DNA from 2 places in the Bradyrhizobium sp. AUGA SZCCT0160 genome. Region 1 is predicted to be linked to the other one. Evidence: riboswitches for the same ligand, from Rfam matches in the RefSeq annotation. Region 1 holds a riboswitch; the other holds the start of a gene.
The links. Region 1 has a riboswitch for S-adenosylmethionine ahead of JQ558_RS34520 (homoserine O-acetyltransferase). Riboswitches for the same ligand answer to the same signal wherever they lie in the genome.

Region 2: another riboswitch for S-adenosylmethionine. It lies ahead of JQ558_RS32420 (O-succinylhomoserine sulfhydrylase); the one in region 1 lies ahead of JQ558_RS34520 (homoserine O-acetyltransferase).

What each region holds. Positions count from the first base shown of each region.
Region 1 covers NZ_JAFCMD010000034.1:45,641-53,102, forward strand. The annotation lists gene hisC (histidinol-phosphate transaminase) at 1-1,083, opposite strand, end outside; gene JQ558_RS34515 (chorismate mutase) at 1,114-1,962, opposite strand; SAM riboswitch at 2,124-2,203, shown strand; gene JQ558_RS34520 (homoserine O-acetyltransferase) at 2,291-3,493, shown strand; gene metW (methionine biosynthesis protein MetW) at 3,495-4,163, shown strand; gene JQ558_RS34530 (alpha/beta fold hydrolase) at 4,256-5,125, opposite strand; gene JQ558_RS34535 (TIGR02594 family protein) at 5,366-6,055, shown strand; gene JQ558_RS34540 (Crp/Fnr family transcriptional regulator) at 6,217-6,696, shown strand; gene JQ558_RS34545 (hypothetical protein) at 6,979-7,371, shown strand.
Region 2 covers NZ_JAFCMD010000028.1:3,541-11,002, reverse strand. The annotation lists gene JQ558_RS32445 (hypothetical protein) at 1-22, shown strand, start outside; gene JQ558_RS32440 (MATE family efflux transporter) at 24-1,466, opposite strand; gene JQ558_RS32435 (hypothetical protein) at 1,629-2,684, opposite strand; gene JQ558_RS32430 (sorbosone dehydrogenase family protein) at 2,832-4,166, shown strand; gene JQ558_RS32425 (2'-deoxycytidine 5'-triphosphate deaminase) at 4,267-5,373, opposite strand; SAM riboswitch at 5,495-5,574, shown strand; gene JQ558_RS32420 (O-succinylhomoserine sulfhydrylase) at 5,647-6,840, shown strand; gene JQ558_RS32415 (SGNH/GDSL hydrolase family protein) at 7,012-7,462, opposite strand, start outside.

The DNA of each region.
Region 1 (7,462 bases):
AAAGTCTTTGAGGCCATCGACGACGAGGCGGTTGGCCTCTTCGGTGCCGATGGTCATGCGCAGCGCATGCGGCAGGCCGTAATTGTTCAGCGCCCGCAGCACCAGCCCGCGTCTGGTCAGATACGCATCGGCATCCGCCGAGGTCTTGCCCTTTTCCTGCGGAAAATGGATCAGCACAAAATTCGCCACGCTCGGCGTCACCTTCAGCCCGAGCTTGGAAATTTCTTCTGTCAGCCAGTTGCGCCAGTGCTCCGTGAATGTCTTCGACATCTGGACATGCGCGGTGTCCTCGATCGCCGCCACCGCCGCCAGCATCGCCGGCGTCGAGACGTTGAAGGGCCCGCGAATCCGGTTGACGGCGTCGACGATGTTGGCCGGGCCGAACATCCAGCCGATCCGCAACGACGCCAGCCCGTGAATCTTGGAGAAGGTATGCGTCACCACGGTGTTTTCGGTGGTCGCCACCAGCTCAATGCCGAGCTCGTAATCGTTGCGCGACACGTAATCGGCATAGGCGGCGTCGAGCACCAGCAGCACGTGATCAGGCAGTCCGGCGCGCAGCCGCTTGACCTCGTCGAACGGAATGTAGGTTCCGGTCGGGTTGTTCGGATTGGCGAGCCAAACCATTTTGGTGCGCGGCGTTACCAGCTTCAGGATCGCATCGACATCGGCGGTGAAATTGGTCTCGGGCGCGACGACATTTTTGGCGCCGTTCGCCATGGTCGCGATCGGGTACACCAGGAAGCCGTGGCTGGTCGAGATCGCCTCGTCGCCCTGCTTGAGATAGGTGTGCGCCAGCAAATTGAGGATTTCGTCCGAACCGGCGCCGCAGATGATGCGGTTCGGATCGAGCCCGAAGACGCGGCCGATCGCCTCGCGTAGCACGCGCGACGTGCCTTCCGGATAATCCTCCAGATGACCGGCCGCTTCCCTGTAGACCGCCATCGCCTTCGGCGACGGGCCGAACGGAGTCTCGTTGGCGGAGAGCTTGAACACCTTGCGGCCGGGCTCGGCCACCGGGCTCTTGCCGGGGGTGTAGGGCGCAATATCGAGAATGCCGGGGTTCGGCACGGGGCGGGACATCTTCTGGCTCCGGATCGTAGGGCGTCTATTTTAGGATTTGGCCGCCCCGTTCGGGGGCACCGTATAGCGTGTTGCGTGGCTGCCGACGAGGGCTGCGGAGCGCACCGACGCGCCGGTCTCGATCAGGGCGGTTTTGATCTTCTCAAGTCCGATGCCTGATATCGACACCAGCAGCGCGGCGCCGTCGAAGGCGGTATCGGGTACGGCGACGATGTCGGCAAGCGGCGCCAGCGCGCGCGCAATCTCGGCGTTCCAGCCGGAGACGCGCACGCTCCAGGTCTCGACTTCGGTCACCATGGCGTTGTCGGCGACGCGCGAGACGACGAACACCGGCAACGCCGCCGGATGGTCGGCGCGTTCGAGGAACGGCACCCGCGCGATGATCTTCGGCGCGCCGGCAGCCTCGAGTTCGATCCACCACGGCGTGCGGCTCGACGTCGCCGAGACCAGCGCCAGGTCGCCCTTCGATTTCGCCACCGCTTCAACCGCGGCCTGCGCGCTGAAATGCGCGACGTATGGCACCACGAAGCCGAAATGAAACCGCGCCGAATCCCGCATCGCGGATTCGCCTACCGAGACGTCCGCATGCACCGAGAACGGCGCCTGGACGTAGGTGAAGGTCGAGATGATGACGCGCCAGATGCTCTCGATGGTGTCGATCGGGAGGATGCCGCGGTGACGCTCCACCAGCCGCCGCATCATGTCGGCCTCGCGCGCCGGGCGGAACGCAGAGCCGACCTCCTGGGTCTCTTTCACCTGGATCAGCCGATCGATGATGTCGCCACGCGCCATCAGCAGGCGGTGAACCTGCTCGTCGATGCTGTCGATCTCCTGGCGCAGCACCGCGAGCGAAGGCGGGGCGGGGGGTGCTTTGGACATGTTCTAGCCTTTAGCGCCGGGGGGCGAAATCACCGGCAAATACAAGGGCATTGATTAGGAAAGACGGCCGCCGAAAGCAAAGAGAAACATCGGCAATGATGGCGCGCCCGGCCGGTTAACCACGGCCCGCCTTGACGAAAAGCTCCCTTCGGACTAGCTTTAGCCCATTCCGTGGTCATTTGAGCCGGCCGGCTTGCAGCCACGTTAAACAACTCGCTAAACAGGCCGGGGACAGAAGTGATCCCGGTCGAACCTTTGTTCAGGCCGGGTTTTTTTATGGCCTGATTTCTGTCCGGGAGGACCTCAGCTTTCGAGGTCGGTGGCCGAGATGACAAACGTTCAGTCGATACCAAGCCCCTCCATCCACAATGAGGATCGGGCCCATGAGGCGGATCATCCGACCTCGCAGGTCGCGAAGTTCGGCGCTGACCAGCCGCTCAAGCTCGATTGCGGCGTCGACCTGGCGCCGTTCCAGATCGCCTACCAGACCTATGGCGAGCTGAATGCGGACCGCTCCAACGCCATCCTGGTTTGCCATGCGCTGACCGGCGATCAGCATGTCAACAATGCGCACCCCGTCACCGGCAAGCATGGCTGGTGGGACACCATGGTCGGCCCCGGCAAGCCGCTAGACACCAACCTCTACTTCATCATTTGCAGCAACGTGATCGGCGGCTGCATGGGCTCGACCGGCCCGGCCTCGACCAACCCGGCGTCAGGCAAATTGTGGGGCCTCGATTTCCCGATCATCACCCTTCCCGATATGGTGCGCGCGCAGACCATGCTGATCGATCGTCTCGGCATCGAGACGCTGTTCTGCGTGGTCGGCGGCTCGATGGGCGGCATGCAGGCGCTGCAATGGACCGCGGCATATCCGGCGCGCGTGTTCTCGACACTGGCGATCGCATGTTCGACGCGCCACTCGGCGCAGAACATCGCATTCCATGAGCTTGGCCGGCAGGCCGTGATGGCCGATCCGGATTGGCGCGGCGGCCGCTATTTCGAACATGGCACGCATCCGCATCGCGGCCTCGGCGTCGCGCGGATGGCCGCGCATATCACCTATCTCTCCGACGCCGCCCTGCACCGCAAGTTCGGGCGGCGGATGCAGGACCGCGAGCTGCCGACGTTTTCGTTCGACGCGGATTTCCAGGTCGAAAGCTATCTGCGCTATCAAGGCTCGTCGTTCGTCGAGCGCTTCGACGCCAACTCCTATCTCTATCTGACGCGCGCGATGGATTATTTCGACATCGCCGCCGACCATGGCGGCGTGCTGGCCAAAGCGTTCAGCGGCATCCAGACCCGCTTCTGCGTGGTGTCGTTCACGTCGGACTGGCTGTTCCCGACCGCGGAATCGCGCGCGCTGGTGCATGCGCTCAACGCGTCGAGCGCGCGGGTGTCGTTCGCCGAAATCGAAACCGACCGCGGCCATGACGCCTTCCTGCTCGACGTGCCCGAATTCTTCGACATTTCCCGCGCTTTCCTGCGATCCGCAGGCACCGCGCGGGGCCTGAAAACGGCGGGTGGTTGATATGTCGCTGCAGCAACAGACGTTACCTTTCACCGGCGTGGAGCCGCATCGCACCGAAAACCTTCGCAGCGATCATTTGCTGGTCGCCGAGATGGTGCAGCGCGGCTCCAAAGTGCTCGACGTCGGCTGCGGCGATGGCGAACTGCTGCAGCTATTGGAAAGCCGCGGCATCGACGGGCGCGGCATCGAGCTGTCGCGCGAGGGCGTCAACCGCTGCGTCGCCAAGGGCCTTGCGGTGGTGCAGGGCGACGCCGACACCGACCTCGTCAATTATCCCGACGACGCCTTCGACTACGTGATCCTGTCGCAGACGCTGCAGGCGACCCGGCAACCGAAAGTGGTGCTGGAAAACCTGCTGCGGATCGGCCATCGCGCCATCGTCTCGTTCCCGAATTTCGGGTTCTGGCGGATGCGGCTGCAATTATTGGTCGGCGGCCACATGCCGCGCACCGAAAACCTGCCCGCGACCTGGTACGACACGCCGAACATCCATTTCTGCACCATCAAGGATTTCGTGCAGCTTTGCGACGAGATCAACGTCAAGATGGAGCGCGCGGTGGCGCTGGATCTCTACGGCCGCCCGCTGCGGCTGAATTTGCCGTGGTGGTTCTGGAACATGTTCGGCGAGCAGGGTGTGTTCTTGCTGAGCCGGGCGGAGAAGGGGAGATGACGCCGTAGGCGTCATCCCGGGATGGTCCGAAGGACCGGACCCGGGATCTCGAGATTCCGGGCTCGATGCTTCGCATCGCCCCGGAATGACATTTACGTTTGAGGCACCATCGACCTCGCATCCCGCACCGGCCACCTCCCGGCCTCGACCAGCGCGATAAACCGCTCGACCATTTCGTTGAACAGCGCGGGCTCTTCCAGGTTGAGCACGTGGCCTGATTTCGGGAAGAACGTCAGCCCCGCCGCCGGCAAATGCTGCTTCAGGAACAGGCTCGGCTCGATGCAATTGTCGTCCTCGTCGCCGCAGATGATCAGCGCCGGTGTCGGCACGTTGCGGATCGCTTCCGTGAGGGTGTAGATCGAGGGCCGGCCGCCCTGAAAATTGCGCATGGTGTTGGCCGAGCCTTTGGCGTCATGGCGCGCCAGCGCGGCATAGAAATCGGCGTGGCCGCGCGGGTCCTTGACCAGGAACGGAATCCGGCTCGGCGCCTCGCGCGTCACCTTGGCGACCTCCACCGAGCCGATCTTTTCGTACTGCTCGGCATTGGCCAGGCATTGCTTGCGGAAGGCTTCGAGATTCTCCAGGCTCGACCCGGAGCCAACGCCGGCCAGTGTCATTGACAGCGCGCGCTCCGGGGCGTTGAGGCCGATCTGCAGCGACGAATAGGCGCCCATCGACAGGCCGATGAAATGTGCCTTTGCGATCCCGAGATGATCGAGCACGGCGAGCGCGTCGGTATAGAAATGCTCGTAGGTGTAGACGTCCGATGTCGGCGGCACGTCGGAAGGCGTATAGCCCCGCGCGGAATAGGCGATGCAGCGGTGGCCGCGCGAGAAGTAGCGCATCTGCGGCTCCCAATTGGTGTGGTCGGCCGCGAATTCATGCAGGAAGATGATCGGCGTCCCGGAGCCCGCCTCTTCGAAATACAGGCGGACATTATCGCTGGTGACGGCATAGGGCATTTGAGGTTCCTCTTGGTTTTGGCGCGTTCTCCGGCCCCGAAAATTGCAGTTAATGCTCTGGGCCGCAATGCGGCAGCCCGGTTTGTTTTTGGCCATAAAATGACCGCGGAATCACCCCGGAATCGTTTCCGCACCGCCGCATGAAATCTTCCTCTCGCCACAGCCAAAAATTCAAACCGGTCGCCGCGTTCGTTTGTCTACGAACGTTACGGGATTGTGGTGCGTTACAGAGGATCAAAGATGCTTCAGTTGTTTGCGTTCCGCCGGTCGCTCCGTGTCCTTGCGCTGGCGTTGTGTTCGGTCTGCATCGCCGTCATGGCCACGCCGGCCTCCGCCCGGCCCCACCATGGCGCAGGGCGCCACGTCCGCGGCTACCACGCCGGGCACCATGCACGGCATTACGCCCGCCACCATCACCGGAAGATCGCGCGCCTGTCGCGCTGGGAACGCAGCGTCGCGAAAATGCAGGCCGGCGGCTTTGCCGATGCCAACGCCAACGCCAATATCAACGTCACTTTCACGGATCAGAACTCAACCCTCACGCCGCCCGGCGGCGTGATGGCGCCGGTGAGCTTCGGCTCTTCCAATGTCGTCGCTGAGGCGCGCCGGTATCTTGGCGGCAATCCGACCGGGCGCGGCAGCCTGTGGTGCGCCCGCTTCATGAACATGGTGCTGCAACATTCCGGCTATCGCGGCACCGGCTCGGACATGGCGAAATCGTTCGCCAGCTACGGCCAGCGCGTCTCCGGCCCGCAGGTCGGCGCCATCGCCGTGATGACAAGGGGCCGCGGCGGCGGCCATGTCGGAGTCATCACCGGCATCGACGCCAAGGGCAACCCGATCATGATCTCCGGCAACAACGGCAACCGGGTCCGGGAAGCGCCGGTCTCGCGCGGCCGGATCTACGCCTACGTGATGCCGACGAGCTGAAATCGTCGTTGGGAACGAACCACCGGATGGGTACAAACGCGTCGGCGCCGTGCCCATCATGGCCTCGCCGAAGCAAGCCGGCGGACCGCCTCCGCCCTCGCTGAGCAGCCCGTCGGGCCTGGCCCGCTTGCCGCCGCCGGGCGCGCGGGTATATTGGCCCGATGGCTGTCAGCTCCCCAGATCTGAAAGCGTTCCTGCTCGCCACGCCTTTCTTCGGTGGCCTCTCGGACGCAAGCCTCGATCTCCTGATCTCGATGCTGGCCGAGCGCCGCTTCGACGCCGGCGCCACGGTAGTCGCGGAAGGCGAGCCGGGCCGCTCGATGTTCATCGTTCACGCCGGCCAGCTGGTGGTGAGCAAGCTGCTGGAGTCCGGGCGCGTCCTACGCATGACGGGTCTCGAGCCCGGGGACTTTTTCGGCGAAATGACGCTGATCGAAATGCAGAACCGCTCGGCCACCGTCGTCGCGGAGAGCCCGACCTTGCTGTACGAGCTCACGGCCCGGCAACTCTACGCGTGCTACAAGGCCGACATCCACGCCTATGTGATGGTGATGCAGAATATCAACCGCGAGCTTTGCCGGCGGCTCCGCCGTGCCGACAGTCGCATTGCCGAGTTGCAGATGCTTCGCGCCAGTGAATGACGCAGCCTCGCGTGCATCAGGTGGGCTGAGCTAGCTACAGGGCGCAACATCAAGCCTGACGGTCAAATTAAGACTCTCATTTGGTCCGACGGGCAAATCAGGATCCTCGTTTTAGCCCGACGGGAACATCGGAACCTTCGGTCGATCAGAGCGGGAACCGGCGGGCTTGGGCCTGCGCATTGCAGCCGCATTGGTTTCACTGAATGGCCACATCGGAATCAGACCCCAACCAAACTTCGTGGATAAGGAGTCCCTTCAGTCAAACTGAAAAAAGGAGTGAGCATGCGCATCGTTACGGCATCCGTCATCATTGCCGCCCTCTCTCTGGGCGCACCAGCTTTCGTGCAGGCACAGGGAAGCCCCTCGCAATCCCAGGCAAGTCCCTCGCAATCCCAGGCAAGTCCCTCGCAATCCGAGGCACAGCCTTCGCAGTCCAGCACGGTCATCCGGAGCATCCAGGTCGTCGACGTCAAGGATCTGCAGCCGGCGGTGCGCTCGAAAGTCGATGAACTCGTGGCGCAGACCCGCGAGGAAGACATTCAGTCGCTTCGCAAGTCCATCGACGCGACGCCGGAAGCGGCATCCGTGCTCAAGGCCAAGGGCCTGACTTCGTCACAAGTCGTGGCCATCAACATCGCCGACGGCGTTCTCACGATGTTTGCCAAGACGGCTTGAGCAAGACGGGCTGCGTAGCAAGACGGGCTGCGTAGGATGGGTTGAGCACTTCGCGAAACCCATCAACCGCACTAACGCAGTTTGCGAGTAG
Region 2 (7,462 bases), on a different contig from region 1:
CCGAAAGCATCGGCGGCGCTGAGCTACGACAGCGCCGGGCGAGCCTTGGCAAGGGGGACGCGCTTCGGTCCCCACCGCGTCAGGATCACGCTCAGGCAGGACAGCAGGCCGAGCAGCATCATCGATGCGGCCGTCAGCATGAAAAAGTCCATAGCCGTGGCGTTGTGCGTCGACAGCCACCAGCCGCCGACGCCGATGAACACCAGCCGCGCGGTCTGCGCCAGCACGGGGCCGAGCACCTTGGCCGCGCCCTGCGATGAAAAATAGCAGGTCGTGGCAAGGCCGAGGAACGCATACATCGGCGCCGCCGTAGACAGATACTGCCGGCTTGCGGTGCGCACGCCCGCATTGTCGGTGAAGAGATTGACCCAGATGTCGGGGAAGATCGCGATCAAGGTCGCCAACGCTCCGACCCCGACAAAGGCCACGCCGCCCGCGATCCAGCAGATCCTGCGGGCCCGCGCGATGCGCTGCGCACCGATCGCCATGCCGACCATCGGCACGGTCGCGATGCCGACCGCAAAGGCGATCGACGTCAACATGAATTCGAGCCGCGCGCCGATGCCGTAACCGGCCAGGATCTCGGTGCCGAAACCCGCCAGCATGTAGGTGAAGATGCTGATCGTCAGCACCGATTGCAGCGGCGAGAAGCAGGCGATGGCGCCGACCTTGAGAATGTCGATGAACATCGCCCAGCGAATCCGCAGGCCGACGATCCTGGGAACGATGCGCGCGCGGCCGGAAAACAGATACCACGTCATCACGGAGATGCTGATGAGGTAAGCGATCAGCGAACCGGCGGCGACGCCCTGCATGCCGAATTGCGGGATCGGACCGAGACCGAGACCGAGCGTGCCGCCGAGAATGATCTGGCAGACGGCGGAAACCAGCATCAGCAGCGACGGCAGCTTCATGTTGCCGGTGCCGCGCAGGATGCCGGCCATCGTGTTCATCAGCCATGGCACGACGGCGCCGCCGAAGAATATCTGCGTGTAGCCGATCGCCTGCGCCAGCACGTTGCCGCGGCCGCCGAGCAGTTCCAGCAGCTTTGGGCCGAAGATCAGCATGCCCAGCATGAAGACGAGCCCGAAGCAGAGGCCGATCAGCAAGGCATGCGCGGCGAGCACCGACGCCCGCTCGGTATCACCGGCGCCGAGCGCGCGCGCGATCGCGGACGCCACGCCGCCGCCCATGGCGCCGCCCGACATCGTCATGGTCAGGATCACGCAGGGAAACACCAGCGCCATCGCGGCCAGCGATTCCACCCCGAGCCGGCCGATATAGGAGGTCTCGGCGATCACCACGCAGGTGCCGGCCGATAGCGCAATGACGTTGGGCCAGGCCAGCCACAGCAGCGTGCGCAGGATCGGACCATCGACCAGCGCATTCTTCGCCGGCGGCAGCGGTGGCGGCAGCGGGCGCTCTTCCTCGTCGACGGGAATTTCGGCAACGCCGATATCGGACATTTCTGCTCCCGCGCGCGAAAGGCAATCCTGAGATCGCGCGCCCATTCAATATTTTGGGCGCATTATCTCGCTGCGCCAGGATGTTTCCTAGCACGGCAGGCGCTGATTCCGCGTGCGCGAAACGCAATGGGGGCCTGCGCGATTGCAGGCGGGCGCACTCCCCTAGCCGATCGACCAGACGAACGGTGCCTTTCCGCCTGCCGGCGGCTTCAAATGCACGGGAATATGGCGGCCGCAGCCGGCTGCGAGGCCTTCGAACAATCCCTGCAGGACGCTGGCGCAGGCCGGGTGATAATCGCCGACATCGGCCATCAGCTTCCAGCTCTGCTGCCGGATTTCGAACGTGCCGTCGGACTCGCTGATCTCAACCGCATCATCCTGCGCCTCGAACAGCGCACGCAGGAAGCCAGCAAATTCCTTCGGCCCGCCGCGGCTCGCCCCAAGGTTTTGCGCGATCTCGTCGAAATATTGCATGCCGATCAGCTTGCCGGTGAGGTGCAATAGATATCGGGCGTCCTCCGGGCCGAAGCATTGCACCATCACGGGAGCCGCGGTCTTCACATATTCCATGGCGTAGTTGCGATAGGCCTTTTCCAGCCGCGGCTTCGGCCAGCTTGCAACAGGCAATGCCGGCGCGGTGGCGGGATCGAAGCGCGGCGCTTCGAGATGCCGCGCGAACACCATCCGCGCATCGAGGTCGAGCGGATGATCGTATTCGCAGTAATAGCCTTCGAGGCCGTCCTGGCCGTCGACGCTTTGCTTGGTACAGACGAAGCCGAGATTGAGATTGCCGAGCGCCACGCCGTTATTGCCGTGCCAGCCCCGCAGCATCGCGCGCGACACTTCGCCGGGCACGCCGCAAATCGCGGTGCCCCGCCAGATCCAGCGCGGCGGCGGATAACGGATCCAGGCCTTGCGATCGGTCTCGTACATGTATTCGACATGGACGCCGCCGATCCAGTTCGAGAGATAGTGATACTGCGCAGCCGCGACCGCCGGCGGCAGATGGCTGAGCCCGAGTTTTTCCAGCCCCGGCAGGAAGCGCTCCTGCTGCTGGCGGCGAAACACCCGGAACACGAATTCGGCGGCATCCGCCGTGCCGCGGCGCGAGACCACGGTGAGAACGAGGCCGGTGAAATACGCGTGATAGAGATCAGCGATGCTGCGCCACTTCGCCCATTGCGCTTGCTGCGCGGGGTCATCCTTCGCCTCGGTCATCGCCATCCCGGTTCCCTTTTCTTTCCGCACGCAGGGTTGCGGTTCAATTCACGCGAATTTCATGGCAGGCGCCGCGAACAATGGCCGGCTTTCCGCATTGGTGGAGCGATATGCACCGCATTGTACATCGATATGCAAGGAGCCGTCATGCATAGCCACCTTCGGCTGGCGCTATGTCTGGGAGCGCTGGCGCTTCCTCTCGCCGCCTGTAACGAACAGGCCCCATCAGGCTCCGCCGAACAGACCTATGGTCCCTCGCCCCAGTTGCCGGCGCCGCAGACCTCGTGGATACCGACCGTCAACATCGCCACTGCCAAGGGCTGGCCCGAAGGCAGCAAGCCGACCGCCGGCAACGGCATGGCGGTGAATGCGTTCGCCAGCGGGCTCGAGCATCCGCGCACGGTCTACGTGCTGCCAAATGGCGACGTGCTGGTGGCCGAGTCCAACGCCCCACCGAAACCGGACGGCGGGGGCATCAAAGGCTTCTTCTTCAAGTGGGCGCAGAGCCGGGCCGGCGCCGGCGTGCCGAGCGCGAACCGCATCACGCTGTTGCGCGACTCAGATGGCGATGGCGTCGCCGAAACCCGCAGCATCTTCCTCAGCGGGCTGAACTCGCCGTTCGGCATGGTGCTGGTCGGCGAGGAGTTCTATGTCGCCAATACCGACGCGATCATGAAATTTCCCTATCAGACCGGCGTCACCAGAATCACCGCAGCGGGTGAGAAGCTCACCGACCTGCCCGCGGGCACGCTCAATCATCACTGGACCAAGGACCTCGCCGCCAGCCGCGACGGATCGAAGCTTTATGCGACCGTCGGCTCCAACAGCAACATCGGCGAGAACGGCATCGAGGCCGAGAAGGATCGCGCCGCCGTATTGGAGGTCGATCGCGCCAGTGGCACATGGCGGGTGTTTGCCTCAGGCCTGCGCAATCCGAACGCACCTGCTTGGAATCCGCACACCGGCGAACTTTGGGTGGTCGTCAACGAGCGCGATGAACTCGGCAACGATCTGGTGCCTGACTACATGACCTCGGTAAAGGACGGCGCGTTCTATGGCTGGCCCTACAGCTATTTCGGTGATCGCGTCGATACGCGCGTCGAGCCGCGGCGTCCCGATATGGTCGCCAAAGCAATGGCACCGGACTACGCACTCGGCGCGCATACCGCTTCGCTCGGGCTCGAGTTCAACACCGGCAATCTGTTTCCGCAAGCGATGGCGGGTGGCGCGTTCATCGGCCAGCACGGCTCGTGGAATCGCAAGCCGCGCGCCGGCTACAGGGTGATCTTCGTGTCGTTCGAGGGCGGCAAGCCTTCCGGCAAGCCGCAGGACGTGCTGACCGGCTTTGTCAGTGATGACGGTGAAGCCCGCGGACGTCCGGTCGGCGTGCGGTTAGACAAGCAGGGCGCGCTATTGGTGGCCGACGACGTCGGCAACACGGTATGGCGTGTGACGCCTGCGATGACGTCGGCGGCGAGGTAGGCACCAACCACCGTCATTGCGAGCGAAGCGAAGCAATCCATCTTTGCTCGGGAACGTGGATTGCTTCGTCGCTGCGCTCCTCGCAATGACGAGGTGAGAATCACACCCTGAAATGCTTGCTCAGTTTCAGGCCCTGGGCCTGATAGTTCGAGCCGATGCGCTGGCCGTACATGGCATGGGGCCGCGCCAGCATTTTTTCATAGACCAGGCGGCCGACGATCTGGCCGTGCTCGAGGATGAACGGCACTTCGCGTGAGCGCACTTCGAGCACCGCGCGCGAGCCCTGCCCGCCGGCGCCGGCATAGCCGAAGCCGGGATCGAAGAAGCCGGCATAATGGACGCGGAATTCGCCGACCAGAGGATCGAACGGCACCATCTCGGCGGCGTAATCCGGCGGGATCTGCACCGCCTCCTTGGAGGCGAGGATATAGAACTCGCCGGGATCGAGGATCAGGCTGCCGTCCGGGCGCGCCGCGATCGGCTCCCAGAATTCATCGACCGCATAGCCGCCGCGGCGGTCGACATCGACCACGCCGGTGTGGCGCTTGGCGCGGTAGCCGACAAAGCCGCCGGAATTCGCGCCGCTTAGATCGACGCTCAGCGCCACGCCATTGGCGAGATCGGCGTCGTCGATATCGACCAGCCGCTCGGCCTCATGCAGCGCGTCGAGCTCGTCCGCATTGAGGATGGCGTCGCCGGTGCGGAAGCGCACTTGGCTAAGCCGCGATCCCTCGCGCAGCAGCACCGGAAACGTCTTCGGGCTGATCTCGGCATAGAGCGGCCCGTGGTAGCCGGCGCCGATCATGTCGAAGCGGCGGGTACCGTCAGCGATCACGCGGGTGAAGACGTCGAGCCGCCCGGTCGAGCTTTTGGGGTTGGCGGCGGCGACGATCTCCGGCGGCAGCGCGAGGCTCTCCAGCAGCGGCACGATGTAGACGCAATTGGTTTCCAGCACCGCCCCGTCAGTGAGGTCGATCTCGTGCAGTTTCAGTTCGTCGATACGCTCGGCCACCGTCGCACCCGGCCCCGGCAGGAAGCTCGCGCGCACCCGGTAGGCGATATCGCCGAGCCGCAGATCGAGGCTCGCGGGCTGGATCTGGCTCTCGACAAAGGGATAGGCCGGCAGGATCAGGCCCGCATCCGCCATCGCCGCGATCATGCGGTCGGGCAGAATTCCGTTGGCGTCGGGCGGCAGCGTGAAAGGCACGGCGGTCCTCAAGGGAGCCCGGGAAGGATGACCCGAATGTCATCCAAACCTCATAAATATGGGCATTTAGGGGTTATCCGATGGCCGGCTTGACGAAAAGGGCGCGAGGGAATATCAGCATGACTTATCCCGTGGTGATTTGAGCCGGCCGGCTTGCAGCCACGTTAAATAAGTCGCTAAACAGGCCGGGGACACGTGTGATCCCGGCCTGTGGAAATTTTTCCAGGCCGGTTTTTTGTGACCATTTTCAATGGTGGTCACGACGGAGGTCACATGCCTGAGGCTAAGTCTACCACCCGCTATCGTCCCGAAACCCGCCTGGTCCATGGCGGCACGCTACGCTCGCAGTTCGGCGAGACGTCCGAGGCGCTGTTCCTCACCCAGGGCTACGTCTACGACAGCGCGGAGCAGTGCGAGGCCCGCTTCAAGGGCGAGGAGCCCGGCTTCATCTATTCGCGCTATTCCAATCCGACGATCGAGATGTTCGAGCGCCGCATGATCCAGCTCGAGGGCGCGGAAGCCGCGCGCTCGACCGCGACCGGCATGGCCGCGGTGGCGACCGCGATCCTCGCACCGCTCCGGGCCGGCGACCACGTGGTCGCTTCGAAAGCTCTGTTCGGCTCCTGCCTTTACGTGGTGCAGGATCTCTTGCCGCGCTACGGGATCGAGACGACGCTGGTCGACGGTCTCGATCTCGACCAGTGGCAGCGCGCGTTGCGCCCGAACACCAAGTCCTTCTTCCTGGAGAGCCCGACCAATCCGACGCTCGACGTGCTCGACATCCCCGCGATTGCCGAGATCGCGCACAGTGGCGGCGCACGATTGATCGTGGACAATGTGTTCGCCACGCCGATCTGGCAGAGCCCGCTTTCGCTTGGCGCCGACGTCGTTGTCTACTCCGCCACCAAGCATATCGACGGTCAGGGCCGCTGCCTCGGCGGCATCATCCTGGCCTCGGAAGCGTTCGTCGCCGAGCACCTCCATAACTTCATGCGCCATACCGGCCCGTCGATGTCGCCGTTCAACGCCTGGGTCCTGCTGAAGGGACTGGAGACGCTGGCGGTACGGGTGCGAGCGCAGACCGAGACCGCCGGCAAGGTGGCCGATGCGCTGGCAAAGCATCCGAAGATCTCGCGGCTGATCTATCCCGGGCGATCAGATCATCCGCAGGCCGAACTGGTGAAGCGGCAGATGCGCGCCGGCTCGACCCTGGTCGGCTTCGAGGTCAAGGGTGGCAAGCAGGCCGCGTTCCGCTGCCTCAACGCGCTGCAGGTCTCGCGGATCTCGAACAATCTCGGCGACGCCAAGAGCCTCGTCACCCATCCGCCGACCACGACGCACCAGCGGCTGACGCCGGAGGCGCGCGCCGAGCTCGGCATCAGCGAAGGCTTCATCCGCTTCTCCGCCGGGCTCGAGCATGCGGATGATCTGATCGAGGATTTCGCGCAGGCGCTGGAGAAGGCGTGAGCTGATTGCCACCAACACCATCGTCGTCCCGGCCTTGAGCCGGGACCCATAACCACAGGACGTTGTGAGTCAAGGAAGTGGTCGACCACCGTGTTTAATCAGCACGGCCGCGGCGTATGGGTCCCGGCTCAAGGCCGGGACGACGGCGGTGTGTAACGGCAACAGCCGTAATCACATCGGCCGATAGGTCCGCACGTCGGACGGCACGTTGACGCCGAGCTTGATCTGGCCGACCGAGCGGATGATGTCGTCGCCGAGCAGTTGCGCGAAGCAGGCGTAGCCCCAGTCGCTCATGTGCAGGCCGTCGGCGATGACGAAATTGTCCATCGGGATCGCCTGCTTCTCGTGCCAGTCGCGCATCACCTCGAAGCGCGGGAAGATGCCGACCTTGCGCAGTTCGGCGACCTTGCCCAGCAAATTGATCATCTTGCCCGCGCTCTCCGCGCGTTCGTTGACCCGCGGCGAGTATTGCAGATCGATCAGCACGAGATCGGCGCCAGCCGCCTGAATGCGCGCGACACCGTCTTCCACGAGCTTGATGGTTTCGGCCGGATCGAGATTGCGCAGCACGGCGTTGGTGCCGACCTGCCAGATCACCAGGTCCGGATGCATGTCGATGACC